DNA from 3 places in the Pedococcus sp. P2_E2 genome. Region 1 is predicted to be linked to each of the others. Evidence: predicted binding sites of a transcription regulator. Region 1 holds the regulator's gene; each other region holds the start of a gene.
The links. The regulator LexA, encoded in region 1, represses DNA repair genes until DNA is damaged. The targets are predictions, from matches to a motif close to TCGAACANNTGTTCGA.
Positions count from the first base shown of each region.

Region 2: AC1DWR_RS14090 (alpha-ketoglutarate-dependent dioxygenase AlkB) is a predicted target of LexA. The motif match lies at 3,614-3,629, and genes of this name have one in related genera.
Region 3: AC1DWR_RS03295 (YbaK/EbsC family protein) is a predicted target of LexA. The motif match lies at 3,182-3,197, and genes of this name have one in related genera.

Region 1 is NZ_JBFUEM010000001.1:429,765-435,204, reverse strand. It holds gene AC1DWR_RS02065 (hypothetical protein) at 1-168, opposite strand, end outside; gene AC1DWR_RS02060 (LysM peptidoglycan-binding domain-containing protein) at 275-673, opposite strand; gene lexA (transcriptional repressor LexA) at 929-1,654, shown strand; gene AC1DWR_RS02050 (hypothetical protein) at 1,866-2,078, shown strand; gene AC1DWR_RS02045 (DUF4259 domain-containing protein) at 2,054-2,467, opposite strand; gene AC1DWR_RS02040 (N-acetyltransferase family protein) at 2,537-3,076, opposite strand; gene AC1DWR_RS02035 (class I SAM-dependent methyltransferase) at 3,095-3,772, shown strand; gene AC1DWR_RS02030 (NAD-dependent protein deacetylase) at 3,779-4,678, opposite strand; gene AC1DWR_RS02025 (patatin-like phospholipase family protein) at 4,698-5,440, opposite strand, start outside.
Region 2 is NZ_JBFUEM010000006.1:187,007-192,446, reverse strand. It holds gene AC1DWR_RS14120 (metal ABC transporter ATP-binding protein) at 1-248, shown strand, start outside; gene AC1DWR_RS14115 (metal ABC transporter permease) at 245-1,294, shown strand; gene AC1DWR_RS14110 (Fur family transcriptional regulator) at 1,291-1,710, shown strand; gene AC1DWR_RS14105 (isoprenyl transferase) at 1,738-2,520, opposite strand; gene recO (DNA repair protein RecO) at 2,517-3,353, opposite strand; gene AC1DWR_RS14095 (hypothetical protein) at 3,407-3,535, opposite strand; gene AC1DWR_RS14090 (alpha-ketoglutarate-dependent dioxygenase AlkB) at 3,650-4,279, shown strand; gene AC1DWR_RS14085 (hypothetical protein) at 4,450-5,440, shown strand, end outside.
Region 3 is NZ_JBFUEM010000001.1:695,273-700,712, forward strand. It holds gene AC1DWR_RS03280 (MFS transporter) at 1-1,168, opposite strand, end outside; gene AC1DWR_RS03285 (ArsR/SmtB family transcription factor) at 1,271-1,591, shown strand; gene AC1DWR_RS03290 (HAD-IIA family hydrolase) at 1,617-2,441, opposite strand; gene AC1DWR_RS03295 (YbaK/EbsC family protein) at 2,565-3,089, opposite strand; gene AC1DWR_RS03300 (DUF6504 family protein) at 3,417-3,761, shown strand; gene AC1DWR_RS03305 (SAV_6107 family HEPN domain-containing protein) at 3,761-4,231, shown strand; gene AC1DWR_RS03310 (DNA polymerase III subunit alpha) at 4,228-5,440, shown strand, end outside.

The sequences.
Region 1 (5,440 bases):
CGAGAGCGGACCAGTCGCGGCCGTGATGTCGCTGGGCCCGTCCACGAACTGGGTGTCGACGGTGAACGAGGTGGGAGTTCCCGCCGCGGCGGTGGCCGGGAGGACCGAGAAGGTCACTGCTCCGGCAGCTGCGGCCAGGACGGCCGCCATCCGTGTGGTGGTGTGCATGCCGACCACGGTCCTACGAGGTTCGCGCCCAGCGCATCGTGGTTATCGCGTAGCGCGAAATGCGTAGGCCACTCGACCGACGCGCTCAGTCGGCAGCTGGCGGGTCTCAGCCGACGGCGGGGATGAGCAGCGTCTGACCGGCGTGGACGTTGCTGTCGGTCAGGTCGTTGGCGACCTGGATCTGGGCGACCGCCTCGGCCATGGACAGCTGCGGGAGCTGCTCGACCGCGATCTGCGACAGGGTCTGACCGGACTGCACCGTGGTGGAGTGGTCGATCACGGTGGCGGACGCGCCACCGGAGAACACGGCGATCGCCAGGGCCACGGCCGTCACCACGACGGTGAGCGTGATCGCGAGCCGGGCTGCACGGGTCAGGCGCAGCGGGGCGGCGGGAGCGAGGGCGACCTCTGGGCCGGTGGGCACCGAGACCAGGCGGGGGCGAGCCGGGCGAACGGGGACCCGCACCGGTGCGGGGGCGACGTCCCAAGCGACTGCTGCACTCATCAGGTCCTCCATCGTGACGTGCTCTGCTGCGTTCCTCGAACGGATGTGCGAAGAACTGCTTGACTGATTTCTAGCACGCATGTTCGAATCAATCAAGACACGCGTCGAACACATGTTTGGCACAGGCGTTCGAAGGCCATACGCTGTGTTCATGCCGCAAGCACATCAGAGGGCACTGACAACGGCTCCGCGAGCACCCGGCATACGGCACCTGACCTGCACCTGCACCCGAAACTGCTCAAGTGAGGAAGCGGCATGAGCGACGACAACGTCAAGGAACTGCCCGACCGCGATCGCGGTGACGGGCTCACCGTCCGGCAGCGACGGGTGCTCGAGGTGATCCGCAACTCGGTCGACCGGCGCGGCTACCCGCCGAGCCTGCGCGAGATCGGCGAAGCGGTCGGCCTCACCTCTCCCAGCTCGGTCGCCCACCAGCTCTCCACCCTCGAGCGCAAGGGCTTCCTGCGCCGCGATCCCAACCGGCCGCGCGCCATCGAGGTGGTCTCGCCCGACTCCCCCGCCGACATGCGGGGCTACCGCGGCGGCGCCTCCGCCGAGGACGAGACGGCGACCTACGACGAGACCGGGTCTGGTGACCAGCGCCCGGCTGCGACCTACGTGCCCGTGCTCGGGCGCATCGCCGCCGGTGTGCCCATCCTCGCCGAGGAAACCGTCGAGGACGTCTTCCCGCTCCCCCGGCAGATCGTCGGCGAGGGCCAGCTGTTCCTCCTCCAGGTCGTCGGCGACTCGATGATCGAGGCAGCGATCTGCGACGGCGACTGGGTCGTCGTCCGCCAGCAGCCCACGGCCGACAACGGAGACATCGTCGCGGCGATGCTCGACAACGAGGCCACCGTCAAGACCTTCAAGCGCAAGGACGGCAAGGTGTGGCTGATGCCGCACAACGCCGCCTTCGACCCCATCGACGGAGACCACGCCACGATCCTCGGCAAGGTCACGGCGGTGCTTCGTCGGGTCTGAGCTCGACCCTCAGGTCCGGCGACGTGTGCCGCGGAGCGCCTCGTGCGCGCCGCGGCACACGTGCGTGCAGGCGCATAGTGGGGCCGGCACGAGTCGACCCATCATCCGTTCGGCTGATGGCTCATTCGCCCGAACGGACCGAAGCGGACCTCGCGGGCCCGTGTGCGTCACGTGCCCCGTAACAGGCGACTCGCAGGAGCGTTCTCTACACATGGAGGCCCAACCCGACCCCGATCTCACCGACCAGGTGCTGGGGTCCGAGATCGAACTGCTCGCGGACCTGATCGACGCCGCGAGCCACGCCTGCTCGCAGCTGAACCTGGACCAGATCGACGCGGCTCTCGGGATCTGTCGGGCACAGGGTCAGCTCCCCGCCCAGTCCCCCGCCCATTCCCCCGCTCAGTCACCCAGCGCGTCGAGGTAGTGCGTGATCTTGGTGGCGAAGCGTTCGCCGCCGTCACCCTCGGCCCACAGCTCCCACAGCTCGTTGTCGTCTGACTGCATCGCCCGGTGCAGTGCCCGCGTGGCGAGCTCCTCCAGCTGTTCGTCCACCTCGATGGGTTCCTCGTCGACCCACCAGGGCACATTGCGTTCTCCCACGACGGATTCGAAGTCGTCGCAGGCAGCCACGAGCACCGCTGCCGCCACCGCCTGCGACATGGTCGGCGCCTCGATGTACCCCCGCGCGCGGACCACTTGGTCGAGGGCCGCCTCGACCCGTTTGCGTCGTACGTCGTGCTCGGACTCCTCGAGCTCGTCGAGCAGGTCGAGCGCGTCGTCGTTCTCGAACGGCCCGGCTCCGGTGGCGCCCATCTCCCAACCTCCACAGCGTGCGAACGATGCTCCTTCGAGGGTGCCAAGAGACGCAGCGACACGCCAGTCCTACTCGTGCGGAGTCATCCGTTGGTACCAGGCCGTGTCGACGTAACGACCGAACTTGTGTCCGACCTCGCGAAGCACTCCCACCCGCTCGAAGCCGCACGCGACGTGCAGCGCCACGCTGGCGTCGTTCGGCAGCGCGATCACGGCCACCTGGGTGTGCACCTCGGGGGCGGCGTCCAGCCGCGCCAGCAGCGCGGCATACAGGGTCCGTCCGAGGCCGAGACCGCGGGCGCCCTCCGCGAGGTAGACCGACACCTCCTTGGTGCCGTCGTAGGCCGGCCGCGGGCGGAAGGGGCCGGAGAACGCGTACCCGAGCAGCTGCTCGTCCGTGCAGGCGACGAGGACGACGTTGCCGACGTTGCCCGCACTGGTGGCGGCGAGCTTCTCACCGAGGTATGCCGCGCCGCGGGGTTCGGTGTCGAAGGTCGCCAGCGAGGTGCGGACCTGCTCGTCGTAGATGGCGGCCATCGCGGGGAGGTCCGCCTGCGTCGCATCACGGACGACGATTGCGCGGCCGCTGTCCGGGGCATTCCTGCTCATATCGGCGATGCTAGGGGGATGAGCGACGAGCACGGCCACCGCCACGACCACAGCCACGGGACGCATGACTCGGCTGCGGCGGCGAAGCTGCCCGACCCCGACCGCGGTGGGCCGACGGACCGACAGGCCTTGTGGGACGAGCGGTATGCCGCCCACGAGCACGTCTGGAGCGCGACGCCCAACGCCGAGGTGGAAAGGATCGTGGGCGCCTGGCCGCCCGGTCGCGCCCTCGACCTCGGCGCCGGCGAGGGCCGACACGCCGTGTGGCTGGCCTCGAAGGGCTGGCGGGTCACGGCGGTCGACTTCTCGGCGGTGGGGCTGGCCAAGGGCGAGAAGGAGGCCTCCAGTCGCGGGCTCCGGATCGACTGGGTGGTGGCGGACGCCCGGTCCTGGCACCCGGCGCCCCTATTCCTCTTCGACCTCGTCCTCGTGTCGTACCTCCACCTGCCCTCGGACGTGGTCTCGCGCACCCGGACGTGGCTGACGCCGGGCGGTGCGCTGGTGGTCGTCGGCCACGGCCTGCGCAACCTCACCGAAGGGGTCGGCGGCCCGTCCGACCCAGCGCTGCTGCACACACCGGAGCAGCTGCGGGCGGCGGCCGGGGACCTTCAGGTCGAGCGCTGCGAGGAGTACGTGCGGCCCACCGAGCAGGGCGACGCGATCGACGTGGTGCTGATAGCCCGGCGACCGGCGTGAGGTTCGTCAGGCGGCCAGCCGGCTGAGCAGTTCCTCGAGGGTCGGGGCGAGTGGCGCGTCGAGCTGCACGGTGGCCTCGCCGTCGCCTCGGGTCGGTCCGCGAGTGATGATCGCGACCGGGATGTCGAGCGCTGCCGCACGGCGGACGAACCGGTAGCCGCTCATGACCTTGAGGCTGGAGCCCAGGACGACCACCGCGCTGGCCTGCTCCGTGAGGCGAAAACACTTCTCCACCAACGGTTTCGGCACGGACTCGCCGAAGAACACGACGTCTGGCTTGAGCGTGTCGTGACCGCAGACCAGGCACAGGGGTGTCCGGAAGGCGGCCACGTCGACGTCGTTGAGGACGATGTCGCCGTCCGGACGGATCTCGTCGCTGGTCACCGTGTAGGTGGGATTGGCCTCGCGCATCCGGTCGTCGAGGTCCCAGCGGGAGGTGCGGTCGCCACAGGTCAGGCAGACGACCCGCGCCAGCGACCCGTGCAGCTCCTCGACGTCGGTGGCGCCGGCGCGCTGGTGCAGGCCGTCGACGTTCTGGGTGATGACCGGGCCGACCAGCCCGCGGCCCTGGAGCCTCGCCACGGCCTCGTGGCCCGAGTTGGGCTCGGCCCGGTTGAACCGTTGCCACCCCACATAGCTGCGCGCCCAGTAGCGCTGCCTCGCCTCGGAGGACCCCAGGAACTCGGCGTACTGCATGGGCGTCACGCGGCGCGTGCCGTCCGGGCCCCGGTAATCGGGGATGCCCGAGTCGGTCGAGATGCCGGCGCCGGTCAGGACGAGGACGTTGCCGCGCTCCAGCAGGGCGGCGACCGCGGCCAGCTGGTCGGCGACCGCGGCCAACTGGTCGGCCATGGCCACCTGGCCGCATGTGGCCGGTTGGTCGGTCTCGGCGGCGGTCTGCGTCACGCGGCAAGGGTACGTCGGGTCAGGACCTGCCGAGGAGTCGGCGCTTCGCCGAGTCGACCAGGGCAGCACTCGCCACCCCGGGATCGGCCACCTCGTCGTGCGGCGGGGCCGCCGGGCTGTCGCGGGTGACGAGCTCTGGGGAGTGCGCCCGGACCTGGGCGTCCGCCACGAGGTAGCCGTGGCGTTCGAGGATCTGCTGCTCCGCTGGGCTGAAGGCATCGAGGTCGGTGCGGACGGCGTTGACCAGCTCAGTCGTCTCGCGGGGGTAGGAGCCGTCGACGACCGTGTCGAGCGCCCACGACGTGCCGCGGAGGACGCCTCGCGCATAGCTGGCCTGGAGCCACCGACTGCGGACCGACTGCCCGCCGTTGGTGGCGATGCCGAGGATGCGCAGCGTGCGGCCGACGACGGTCCGCTCCGTGCGTGCGCGGAAGACTCCCCCGCCATCACTGACCAGGACCGTGGCGTGCCGCTTCCAGACCGGCTCGAGCCCGAGGTTGTCGTAGATCCCGCCGTCGGTCAGCCGGATGCGCCGCATGATCGAGGCGCGCTCCTGCTCCGACTCGAGGCCGCGGTGTCCCCCGGTGAGGTGCATCGTGAGCCCGTCCACCACCATCGGCGCGAAGAACGGCGGGAAGGCGCAGGAGGCCGCCACGATGTCGGCGATCCGCAGCCCGGCCGGCGGCGCGGCATACCCCAGGCGGTAGTCCCCCACCCGCCCGTGGGGACGGTGGGCGGTCGGGCCCTCGAACACCCAGTCGA
Region 2 (5,440 bases), on a different contig from region 1:
GCACCACGATGGTCATCGTCACCCACGAGCTCGCCGCCCTCGCCGACATCGTCACCCGGATCGTGGTCGTGCAAGCCGGGCGGATCGCCTTCGACGGGTCGCGTGACGAGTTCGCTGCCCGGACAGGCGAGTTCGCGTCGTCCGCCGACAACCACCACCATGAGGACGAGGACCGCATGACCACCTCGAGACTGCCCGGCGCCCCATCAGCCGGCCCCCTCGACCCGCGCGGAGGTGTGCGTTCATGAGCGAGCTGCTGTCCCTCGACTTCATGCGGCAGGCCCTCATCGCCGCCGTCCTGGTCGGTGTCGCCGCGCCCCTCGTCGGGGTCTTCCTCGTCCAGCGCCGGCTGTCCCTCATCGGTGACGGCATGGGTCACGTCGCCCTCGCCGGTGTCGCGGTCGGCGTGCTTACCGGCCAGGCCCCGGTCGTCACTGCCCTGGTGGCTGCCGTTGCCGCGGCGGTCGCGATCGAGGTGATCCGCGGGCGGGGCCGGACCAGTGGCGACATCGCCCTCGCCGTGATGTTCTACGGCGGTATCGCCGCCGGTGTGGTGATCATCGCGAAGTCGCCGAGCAGCAGCCCTGCCAACCTCACGGCCTACCTGTTCGGTGCGATCACCACGGCCGACCAGCGCGACCTGTGGGTGTTCGCCGGACTCGCCCTGGTGGTGCTCTTCGCGACCTGGCTGCTCCGGCCGTGGCTGTTCGCCGTCGCCAACGACGAGGAGTACGCCCGGGCCAGCGGGCTTCCCGTCACCGGCCTCAACATCGCCCTGGCCGTGCTCACAGCCGTGACGGTGGTGGTGTCGATGCGCGTGGTCGGGCTGCTGCTCATCAGCGCCCTCATGATCATCCCCAACGCGACCGCCCAGCTGCTGGGGCGCAGCTTCCGCGCATCCACGCGATGGGCGGTGCTCGTGGGCGTCGTGTCCAGTGTCGGCGGGGTGATCATGTCGTTCTACGCCGAAACCCCTTCCGGCGGAACGATCGTGCTGCTGGCCATCGGGTTCTTCGTGGTGGCCGCCACCGGCACGGGGGCAGTCGCCAGGGCGCGGGCCCACCAGCACCGAAGAGCCGAGCGCCACGACCACGAGCACGGTCCCGAGTGCGGCCACCCCGCAGTCGCCCACGGCGACCACGTCGACTACGTCCACGACGGGCACCGGCACGCTCCGCACGAGGGTCACTACGACGAGCACGACCCCGCCAGGCACGAGGCGATCAGCCACCACCACGACGGCAGTCCGCACGACGGCAGTCATGAGGCCGAGAAGGAGAAGGCACCACAATGACCGGAGTCCAGGAACGGCCCACCACCGAGGGCGCTCGGCGCCCCACCCGCCAGCGAGCCGCTGTCACTGCCGTCCTGGCCGAGACCGGCGAGTTCCGCTCTGCGCAGGAGCTGCACGCCCTGCTGCGCGAGGGCGGGGACAAGGTCGGGCTCGCCACCGTCTACCGCAACCTCCAGGCGATGGCCGCCGAGGGCGAGATCGACATGTTGCGCACCGACGAGGGCGAAGCCGTCTACCGCGCCTGCTCGACCGGCCACCACCACCACCTGGTCTGCCGCGAGTGCGGCCGGACCGTCGAGGTCGAGGGTGCCGCCGTCGAGGCATGGGCGGCTCGGGTCAGTGCGGAGCACGGGTTCACCGAGGTGCGCCACACGCTGGAGATCTTCGGCACCTGCGCCACCTGCGCCTCGTCCTGACCGCTGCTCGCGGTGGGGGGCCCCTCGTCAGGTCGTGGAAAGGTCGACTGCCCCGCCGTAGCGTCGATCACGCTCGGCGTAGGTCTGGATGGCCGCCCACAGGTGGCGCCGGTCGTAGTCGGGCCACAGCGTGTCCTGGAAGACCATCTCGGCGTAGGCGCTCTGCCACAGCAGGAAGTTGCTGGTCCGCTGCTCCCCCGAGCTGCGCACGAACAGGTCGACGTCCGGCATGTCGGCCTCGGGCAGGTGCCGCGCGATCGTCTTCTCGTCGATCGATCCCGGCTTGAGCTTGCCACGCTGCACCTGCTCGGCGATCCGCTGCACCGCGTCGGCGATCTCCGCACGCCCGCCGTAGTTGACGCAGAAGTACAGGGTCAGCCCGGTGTTGTGCTTGGTCAGCTCCTGGGCGATCTCGAGCTCCTTGATGACCGAGCCCCACAGGCGCGGCCGCCGACCGACCCACCGCATGCGGACGCCCCACTCGTGCAGCTGGTCGCGACGGCGCCGGATCACGTCGCGGTTGAAGCCCATGAGGAAACGCACCTCGTCGGGGCTGCGCTTCCAGTTCTCGGTGGAGAAGGCGTAGGCCGACAGGTGGGTCACACCGGCCTCGACCGCGCCGGCCGTCACGTCGAGCAGGGCCGCCTCTCCGGCTTCGTGGCCCTTGGTGCGGGGCAGGCCTCGCTGGTTGGCCCAGCGTCCGTTGCCGTCCATGACGATCGCGACGTGGCGTGGCACGAGCTCGGCGGGCAGCGACGGTGGCTGGGCGCCGCTCGGGTGGGCGAACGGCCGGGGGTATGCCGTGCTCACGCCTTGGCCACCTGGGCGGCGGCGTGTGCCGCCTCGACCTTCTCCACCACGCTGAGCGGTGCGGGCGACCACGTCACGCGGGAGTCGAGCCGGGGCTGGTCGGGGTCACGTCGGTCCACGAGGCGCAACGATCGCACACCCCGCTCGAGGTGCCACTGGAGGAAGGCGCTGGCCAGGGTGCTGCCCTCTCGGCGGTGTCGCCCCTGCGACGCGTCGGCGATGACCCAGTCCCCGGCCAGCAGGGCGGCCAAGAGGGCGAGCGTCTCGGGCGCGGGCGCAGCAGACCCGACCGGACGGCATACGGGGCAGACAGTGCCACCCGAGGCGAGGTTGAACGCGCGGTGCGGCCCCTCGGCGCCGCAGCGTGCACAGTCGTGGAAGCTCGGCGCCCAGCCGGCCACGGCGAGCGCGCGAAGCAGGTAGGCGTCGAGGACCAGGCCGGGGTCGTGCAGTCCCTCGGCCATCGAGCGCAGCGCGCCCTGGAGCAGGAGGTACTGCTGGAGGTTGGGTTCGCGCTCCTCGGTGAGCCGATCGGCGGTCTCGAGCATCGCGGCCGCGGCGGTGTAGGTCGTGTAGTCCCGCGCCAGCACGTCACCCCAGGAGGCCAGCGTCTCGGCCTGGGTCACGGTGTCGAGGTTGCGGCCCTCATAGCACTGGACGTCCACCATCATCGCCGGTTCGAGCCGCGCCCCGAAGCGGCTCTTGGTGCGACGGACACCCTTGCCGACGACGCGGACCTTGCCCAGGGTGCGCGTGAGCAGGGTGACGATGCGGTCGGCCTCACCCAGCTTCTGGGTGCGCAGGACGATCCCTTCGTCGCGGTAGAGCGGCATGCCTCCATTGTCGCAAGTCCCGGGCCCGAAGCTCGTCTGCCGTGCCGCGCGGCTCAGAGACCGAAGCCGTAGACCGCCACGACCACGATGAGGACCAGCAGCACCACTGCGACCAGCCCCACCCACAAACCACACGCCAGTCCGCTGGCCAGCTTGTCGTCGCCAGTGTCCCTCTGCGCCATGGGACGACGGTAGCGCCACCCGGCAGCACCACTTGGAGAACCGCTTGGAGCTGCCGAGCCCGACAGACGCTGAAAGGCTAGAACACCTGTTCGAAGATGGGTTATCGTGGGGGCATGTCCATGGCCTTCCAGGGCTCGCTCCTCGACACCGCTGACGAGATCGAGCTGCACCCGTTGTCGGGGGGCCTGACGCGCACGGAGCTGTCGCGCGGTGCGTGGGTCGACTACCGACCGGGCTGGCTCGCCGGCGCCGACACGCTGTTCGAGTCCCTGCACGGCGAGGTGCCGTGGCACGCGGAGCGCCGCGAGATGTACGAGCGGATGGTGGATGTTCCCCGACTGCTGAAGTTCTACGACGAGGACGAGGCTCTCCCCCACCCGGTCCTCACGCAGGCCCGCGACGCCCTGTCCCGGTGGTATGCCGCGGAGCTCGGCGAGCCCTTCGTGACCGCCGGGATGTGTCTCTATCGCGACGGCCGCGACTCCGTCGCGTGGCACGGCGACCGGATAGGCCGCGCCAAGGACCTGGACACCATGGTCGCGATCCTGTCCATCGGCTCGGCCCGCACCCTGGCCCTGCGGCCACGGGGTGGCGGGGAGTCGAGGGGCTTCTCCCTCGGCCACGGCGACCTGGTGGTCATGGGTGGCTCGTGCCAGCGCACGTGGGACCACGCGATCCCCAAGACCACCAAGGCGGTCGGTCCGCGCATCTCGATCCAGTTCCGCCCCCGCGGCGTCCGCTGACCCGCCGATCCCACGGCACGCGACGACCGAGCCGGTCCGCCGGCGCCAAGCGGCCGCCCCTCGGCGTTTGTGCAGGTCAGGGCAGATTGGGGGTTGCCAAACTTGGTGGGGATGGGTCATCCTTCCGGGCACGAGTCAGTGTCGACTTGTCCGCTATGGGGGGATTCCACATGCGCCTGCACCTCACCCGTCGCCCGCTCTGCGTCCTCGCTGCCCTGGTGGCCGCCCTGGTCGCCTTCGTCGGCGGCGCCGTGCCGGCCGGTGCGGCCAAACCCGTACGCGCCAGCGTCTCGATCACGAGTCCGGCGGACGGGACGTCGGGCACGGCGGTCCTCGTGCCGGTCTCGGGCAAGGCGAGCTCGCCGAACGGCACCGTGACCATGGTCGTCGACGGCGTCGAGACCGGTCAGACGCCCACCGTCGACAGCCGCGGCGCCTGGTCGACCACCGTGGGTTCCCTCCAGGTCGGCGACCACAGCATCTGCGCGCTGGTCCGGGTCGACGACGTGACGCCCGCCACCGCGTGCGTGAACCGCACCGTCCGACCTGACCCGAACGCGTTCGCCGTCGCCTGGCCCGAGCAGGGTGCGTCGGTGGCGACCCGCTTCTCCGTGAGCGGTCCATGCCAGAACGGCACCCAGGTCTCCCTCGCACTGGACGGCGGCTCCACGGCCACGGTCGACTGCAGCAACGACTTCTTCTACCAGGAGTACTACGGGGTGGCCGCCGGGTCGCACTCGCTGAGGGTGGAGGCTCGGTATGCGGGGACGAGCTTCGCCTCGGCCGACCGTTCGTTCACCGTCGTGGCGCCCCCACCGGTCGTCGTGGAGGTCACCTCCCCCGCCGACGGGTCGACCGTCGACACCGAGGCGGTCTACATCCGGGGCACGAGCAACCGTCCGGGCCAGACCGTCATCGTGTCCATCAACGGCCACGACGTCCGTGAGGCGTTCTCCGACGGCGACGGCAACTGGAACGCCTACGCCTACCTGACCTACGGGGACAACACGATCTGCGCTCGCCTCACCGACGGCGAGGGATTCACCGGTGAGGGTTGCGCCGCCGTCCGCTTCGCGATCGACCCGTCCCGCCTCACCATCGACGCCCCGCAGGAGGGCAGCCTCCACAACGCGTTCGTCGACTTCTCCGGCCAGTGTGCCG
Region 3 (5,440 bases), 270 kb from region 1:
CCGCGAACCCGGCGGCGACCGCCGGCAGCCCGAAGGCGAGGTAGCTGACGACGAACACGCTGGAGAAGAGCTCGCCGCGCTGGGCCGGCCCGACGGTCGGGGTGATCGAGCGCATGATCCCGAGGAAGGACGTGCCGAAGCCCGACCCCGCGACCACCGCGGCCAGGAGGAAGGCGACGAGCGACCCCGCGTGCAGCGCGACCAGCGTCAGCACCGTGCCGACGGCGAGCATGGTCGTGCCGTAGAGCGTGATCCGGCGGGGTGTGCGCTGTCGGCCGAGGTAGGAGCTGAGGGCGCCGACCCCGGTGAGCACCGTGACGACCGCACCCTGTTCGACGTGGCTGCGACCCCCGAGCAGCTGGCCGACGATGGGCGCGCCCAGCGAGAGGTAGAGGCCACCGGTGGCCCAGCCGGCGAACAGGGCCGGTGCGCTGCGCCGGAACGCAGGTCGGGCAGCAGCAGGTATGCCGACCCGTGGACGCAGCGAGCGCAGCCACCCCTGGTGACGTGGCGAGGTCTCGGGAAGAGCGAGGACGCCCACCGCCAGTGCGAGGTAGGCCGCGGTGAGCGTCGCGAAGACGAGCGGGAGGGCGTGCGGGCTGGAGTCCAGCACGGCACCGGCCGCGAGCGCGCCTGCGGCGAGACCCAACAGCGGGGTGACGCTGTTGAGCGTCGCGGCGAGTCCTGGGCGGGTGCCTGGCTCGAGGTCCACGACGGCTGCCGACATGGTCGACATCAGCAGGCCTGCGGCGACACCTTGCACTGCGCGCGAGACCAGCAGGGTGCCGACGCCGTCGGCGTGCCAGAAGCCGACCATGCTCACCGCGAGGACCAGGAAGCCGACGGCCAGCACCGGTCGGCGTCCGATGTGGTCGGACAGGGAGCCGGTCACGAGCAGGGTGACCAGGAGCGTGACGGCATACACCCCGAAGATGGTGGTCATCGTCCCCGCGGAGAAGCCGATCTGGGCCTGGAGCACCGGGTAGAAGGGCGATGGTGCGCTCGCGCCGACCATCAGCGCCACGACCGACGCGAGGGCGAGCACGAAGGCGGGGCGACGGGGGAGCCGGCGTCCGCGTCCCTCACCGTCGGCGGTGGAGCTCTTGGTGGTCGAGCTGGTGGTGGTCGAGCTGGTCGTTCCGGTCGGGATGCTGCTGGTCGCACTCATGACGGGCCTCTCGGACGAAAACAACGGTTCGAAACTTATCGAACTGTCAATCTGCCCTGGACATTCCCGATCTTGCCAGATTGGTTCGAGTATTATCGAACCATGCCCGCAAACCAAGAGCTGCCACACCCGGCCATGGCGGACGTGGCGCTCACCGACGTGCTCTTCGCGCTGAGCGACCCGGCCCGGCTGCAGATCGTCCGGGACCTCGCCGCGGGCCCGCTCGAGATGGCCCAGTGCGGTGCGACGAACCCGGCACTGCCCAAGTCGACAAAGTCCCACCTGATGAAGGTGCTCCGCGAGGCGGGCGTCATCCGCAACGAGCCTCGTGGCCGTGAACGGCTGGTGTCGCTGCGCCGCGAGGAGCTCGACGTGGCCTTCCCGGGGCTGCTCGCCAGCGTGCTGGGCGACTCGCGCGGCTGACCCGGCCGGGCGGCATACCTCGGGGTCAGCCGCTCGAGTCGCTCGAGGCTCCTGTCAGCGGACGCAGCTCGGTGACGAGCGGCACGACGTCGGCGATCGAGTCGACGACGCGGGTCGGCTGGTAGGGAAAGCGTTGCACCTGCTCGCGCCTGGTCGACCCGGTCAGCACGAGGATGGTCCGCAGCCCCGCTTCCAGTCCGCTGATGACGTCGGTGTCCATCCGGTCGCCGATCATCACGGTCGACTCGGAGTGGGCGTCGATCCGGTTGAGCGCGCTGCGCATCATCAGGGGGTTGGGCTTGCCGACGAAGTAGGGCCGGTGGCTGGTGGCCGCGCTGATCAGGGCTGCGACGGAGCCGGTGGCCGGCAGCATGCCGTGCGGGCTGGGCCCGCTGACGTCGGGGTTGGTGGCGATGAAGCGGGCTCCGGCCTCGATGAGCCGGATCGCCTTGGTGATCGACTCGAACGAGTAGGTGCGGGTCTCGCCGAGCACGACGTAGTCGGGGTCGCGCTCGGTCATCGTGTAGCCCACCTCGTGGAGCGCCGTCGTCAGGCCTGCCTCGCCGACGACGAACGCGCTCCCGCCCGGCCGCTGGTCGGCGAGGAACTGCGCTGTGGCGAGGGCGGAGGTCCAGATCGACTCCTCCGGCACGTCGAGACCGCTGGCGAGCAGCCGGGCCCGCAGGTCGCGCGGGGTGAAGATCGAGTTGTTGGTCAGGACGAGGAACCGCCGCCCTGACTCCTGCAGTGTGGCAATGAAGTCGGCGGCTCCGGGGATCGCGCTCTCCTCGTGGACGAGGACGCCGTCCATGTCGGTGAGCCAGCACTCGACGGGCTTCGGTGTGGTCATGGGCCCATTGTGTCCGAGTTGCGTGCGGGGTCTGGGGGAGTGCCGGGTGGCGGACGTCGCGGAGGATGGAGTGCCTGAAGGAGGTGGCGCCCTGCCATTGGCCACGAGCGCAGTAGCGGCGCCTCAGGCGACCTCGATCGCGTGGCCTCCGGTGACGCGGAGCAACTCTTCGTAGGTCGTGCGGAAGACGGTGTGGCTGTGGCCGGCAGCCGCCCAGACGTGGCGGTAGCGGCTGAGTGAGACGTCGACGAGAGTGCGGACCTGGCTGCGGTGGCCGACTGGCGCCACGCCCCCGATGGTGAAACCGGTCGCCTCGAGGACGAAGTCGGCGTCTGCCCGGTCGAGGTGGTCGACGTCGTCGACGAGGTCGGCGACCTTGACCAGGTCAACCCTGTGTGCGCCCGAGGTGAGGATGAGCATCGGGCTGATCGTGCCGTCCGGTGCGTGGGCCCGGAAGACGAGCGAGTTGGCGATCTCGGCGGGGGTGATGCCCAGCGCGGCGGCCGCGGCGGCCGCGGTGCGCACGGCGTCCGGGAGGGTGACCACCTCGGGGACGACGTGGTGGATCGCAAGGTTCTCCAGGACCCTGCGGACGGCAGGGTGCCCGGTCAGGTCGGGGGCCGACGTCGGCACGTCGGACGCTGTCATGGCCGAAGACTAGGGCCGTGCGGTCACGCCTGTCACCAGTCGTCTGGAGGGGGTTGACGGACTGTCCGTGGCGGGGTGTACCGTTCTTCTTATCGAACACCTGTTCGAACTCGTGGTTCACGACGACGACCGATCCACCGGTCACGGCCCCACACCGTGGTGGGCGGTCATCCCGCGGACCACTGCGGCTCTGGCCCTGTGAGCAGGCGCCTCGACCCCGCCTCTCACAGGGCCCAGAGCGCATCACCCGGTGACGCGGCAGCGCTGTGTCTGGTGGCGCTGCGCCATGCCCGCAACCCGAAAACCAGATCCCCGAAGGAGCGCCCTGTGGTCCGCCGCTACGAAGAGCCCATCGAGGTCCGCGAGGGCGCTCGCGAGGACCTGACCCCTGGTCTGGGAGAGGTGGCGGGGCGCGGTCCGAACGCCTTCGTCTGGCGTGGCCGGCTCTATGTCGTCCGGGCCGTGCTCGACCGCTGGCAGGAGCGGCGGCCGTGGTGGCGCGACGCCCGCGAGCGCGAGGGCAGCGACGTGCTCACCGATGCGCGGGAACGACAGGTCTGGCGGGTCGAGGCGAGCGCCGGCCGACTCGCCGGGATCGGGGTCTACGACCTGTGCGCCGACCCCGCCAGTCACGCAGGCAGCCAGTGGCGGCTGCTGAGGGTGGCGGACTGATGGGCGCCCGAAGTGCACACGGGACTGCCCAGGGGGCGGCCAGCGGAGCTGCTGCCACGCTCGACCTGCTGGACCGGGCACGGCACTCGCTGCTCGAGGCCTGCCAGAGCGAGGAGGTCGCCCGACGCTATGACCAGGCCCAGCTCGGTGCCCTGCGCGCGGCTGCCGCCGTGGTCGCCACCCGCATCACGTCCACCCACCAGTCCGCGGGCCAGTCCGGTCCTCGCAGCCTGTGGGAGCTGCTGCCCACGGTCGCGCCCGAGCTCTCCGAGTGGGCCGGGTTCTTCGACGTCGTGGGAGCTCGCCGCCACCACGACCACAGTGCGCGCGAGGCCGACGACCTGCTGCGCCAGTCCGAGCTCTTCCTCGACCTCGTCTGCCGGACCCTGGGTCTGCCAGTGCCCAGGTCGCCGTACGACCACCTGCTGGTGCCCACCGCAGTGACCAGCACTCCGGGGGCCGGCCCGTGAGCACCGAGTTCGCCCACCTGCACGTCGCGTCGGGGTTCTCGATGCGCTACGGCACCGCGACGCCCCAGGCGCTGGTCGAACGCGCTGCCCAGCACCGTCAGCCGATCCTCGCGCTCACCGACCGTGATGGTCTCTACGGTGCGGTCCGCTTCGTCCAGGCCGCCACCGCGGCCGGCATCGCACCCGTTCTGGGAGTCGACCTCGCGGTGGGCCCAGATGCGATGGGTTCAGATGCGGTCGGTCCGGGTCCGGTGGGTCTGGATGCGGTCGGTCCAGCGGTGAGGGGGCGGACCCCTGTCCGGGGTGGCGCCGAGCGCGATGCCCGCCATCCACGGGTCACCGTGCTCGCGCGGGGACGAGCGGCTGGGGTGCCCGCAGGGGTGGGGTGGGCGGCACTGTGCCGGCTAGTCACCCAGACCCACCTGCGCGGTGAGCGGGGAGTGCCCGTGAGCTCCGCCGCCGTGGTCGCAGCAGCGTGCGGCGGCGCAGGTGAAGGGGAGCCCAGTCCGCTCGTGGTGCTGCTCGGCCCCGACTCCGACGTGGGACGGGCGCTGCTGGCCAAGCGCACCGACCGGGCCCGTGAGCTGCTGGATTCCTGGCGGCGCCGACTGCCACCTGACGCCGTCGTCATCGAGGTGGTCTGCCACGGGGGACCCGAGGGCACCCCGGCATCGCGCAGTCATGCCCGACGGCTGCTGGGGCTCGCCGACGAGCAGGGCGTCACCGCGGTGCTCACCGCGGCGGTGCGCCACGTCGATCCCGGGGAGTCGGCCGTCGTCGACGTGCTCGACGCCGCGCGGCGGCTGGTCGCCCTCGACACCCGGCACCTCGACCGGGTCACCGACGCCGCCCACCTGGCCACGACCGACACGATGCACGCCATCGCCCGTGAGATCACCGGTGGCGACCTCGGCCGGGCTGACGACCTGGTCGGGCGGACCCTGGCTCTGGGGCTCGGCTGCGCCCAGAGCGCCCGCCATGACCTCGGCATCGGGTCGGTCCACCTGCCCGAACCCGACCGGGTGGGGGTCGATCCCGGCATGAGTGCCCAGGTGGTGCTCGAGCAACGGTGCCGCGCGGCGGTGGCCGGGCGCTACCCCGGGGCCGGCGAGCGCGACCTGATGGCGGTGGAGAGCCGGCTCACCGACGAGCTCAAGGTCATCGCGGAGCTGGGCTACCCGACCTACTTCCTCACCGTCGCCGAGGTCG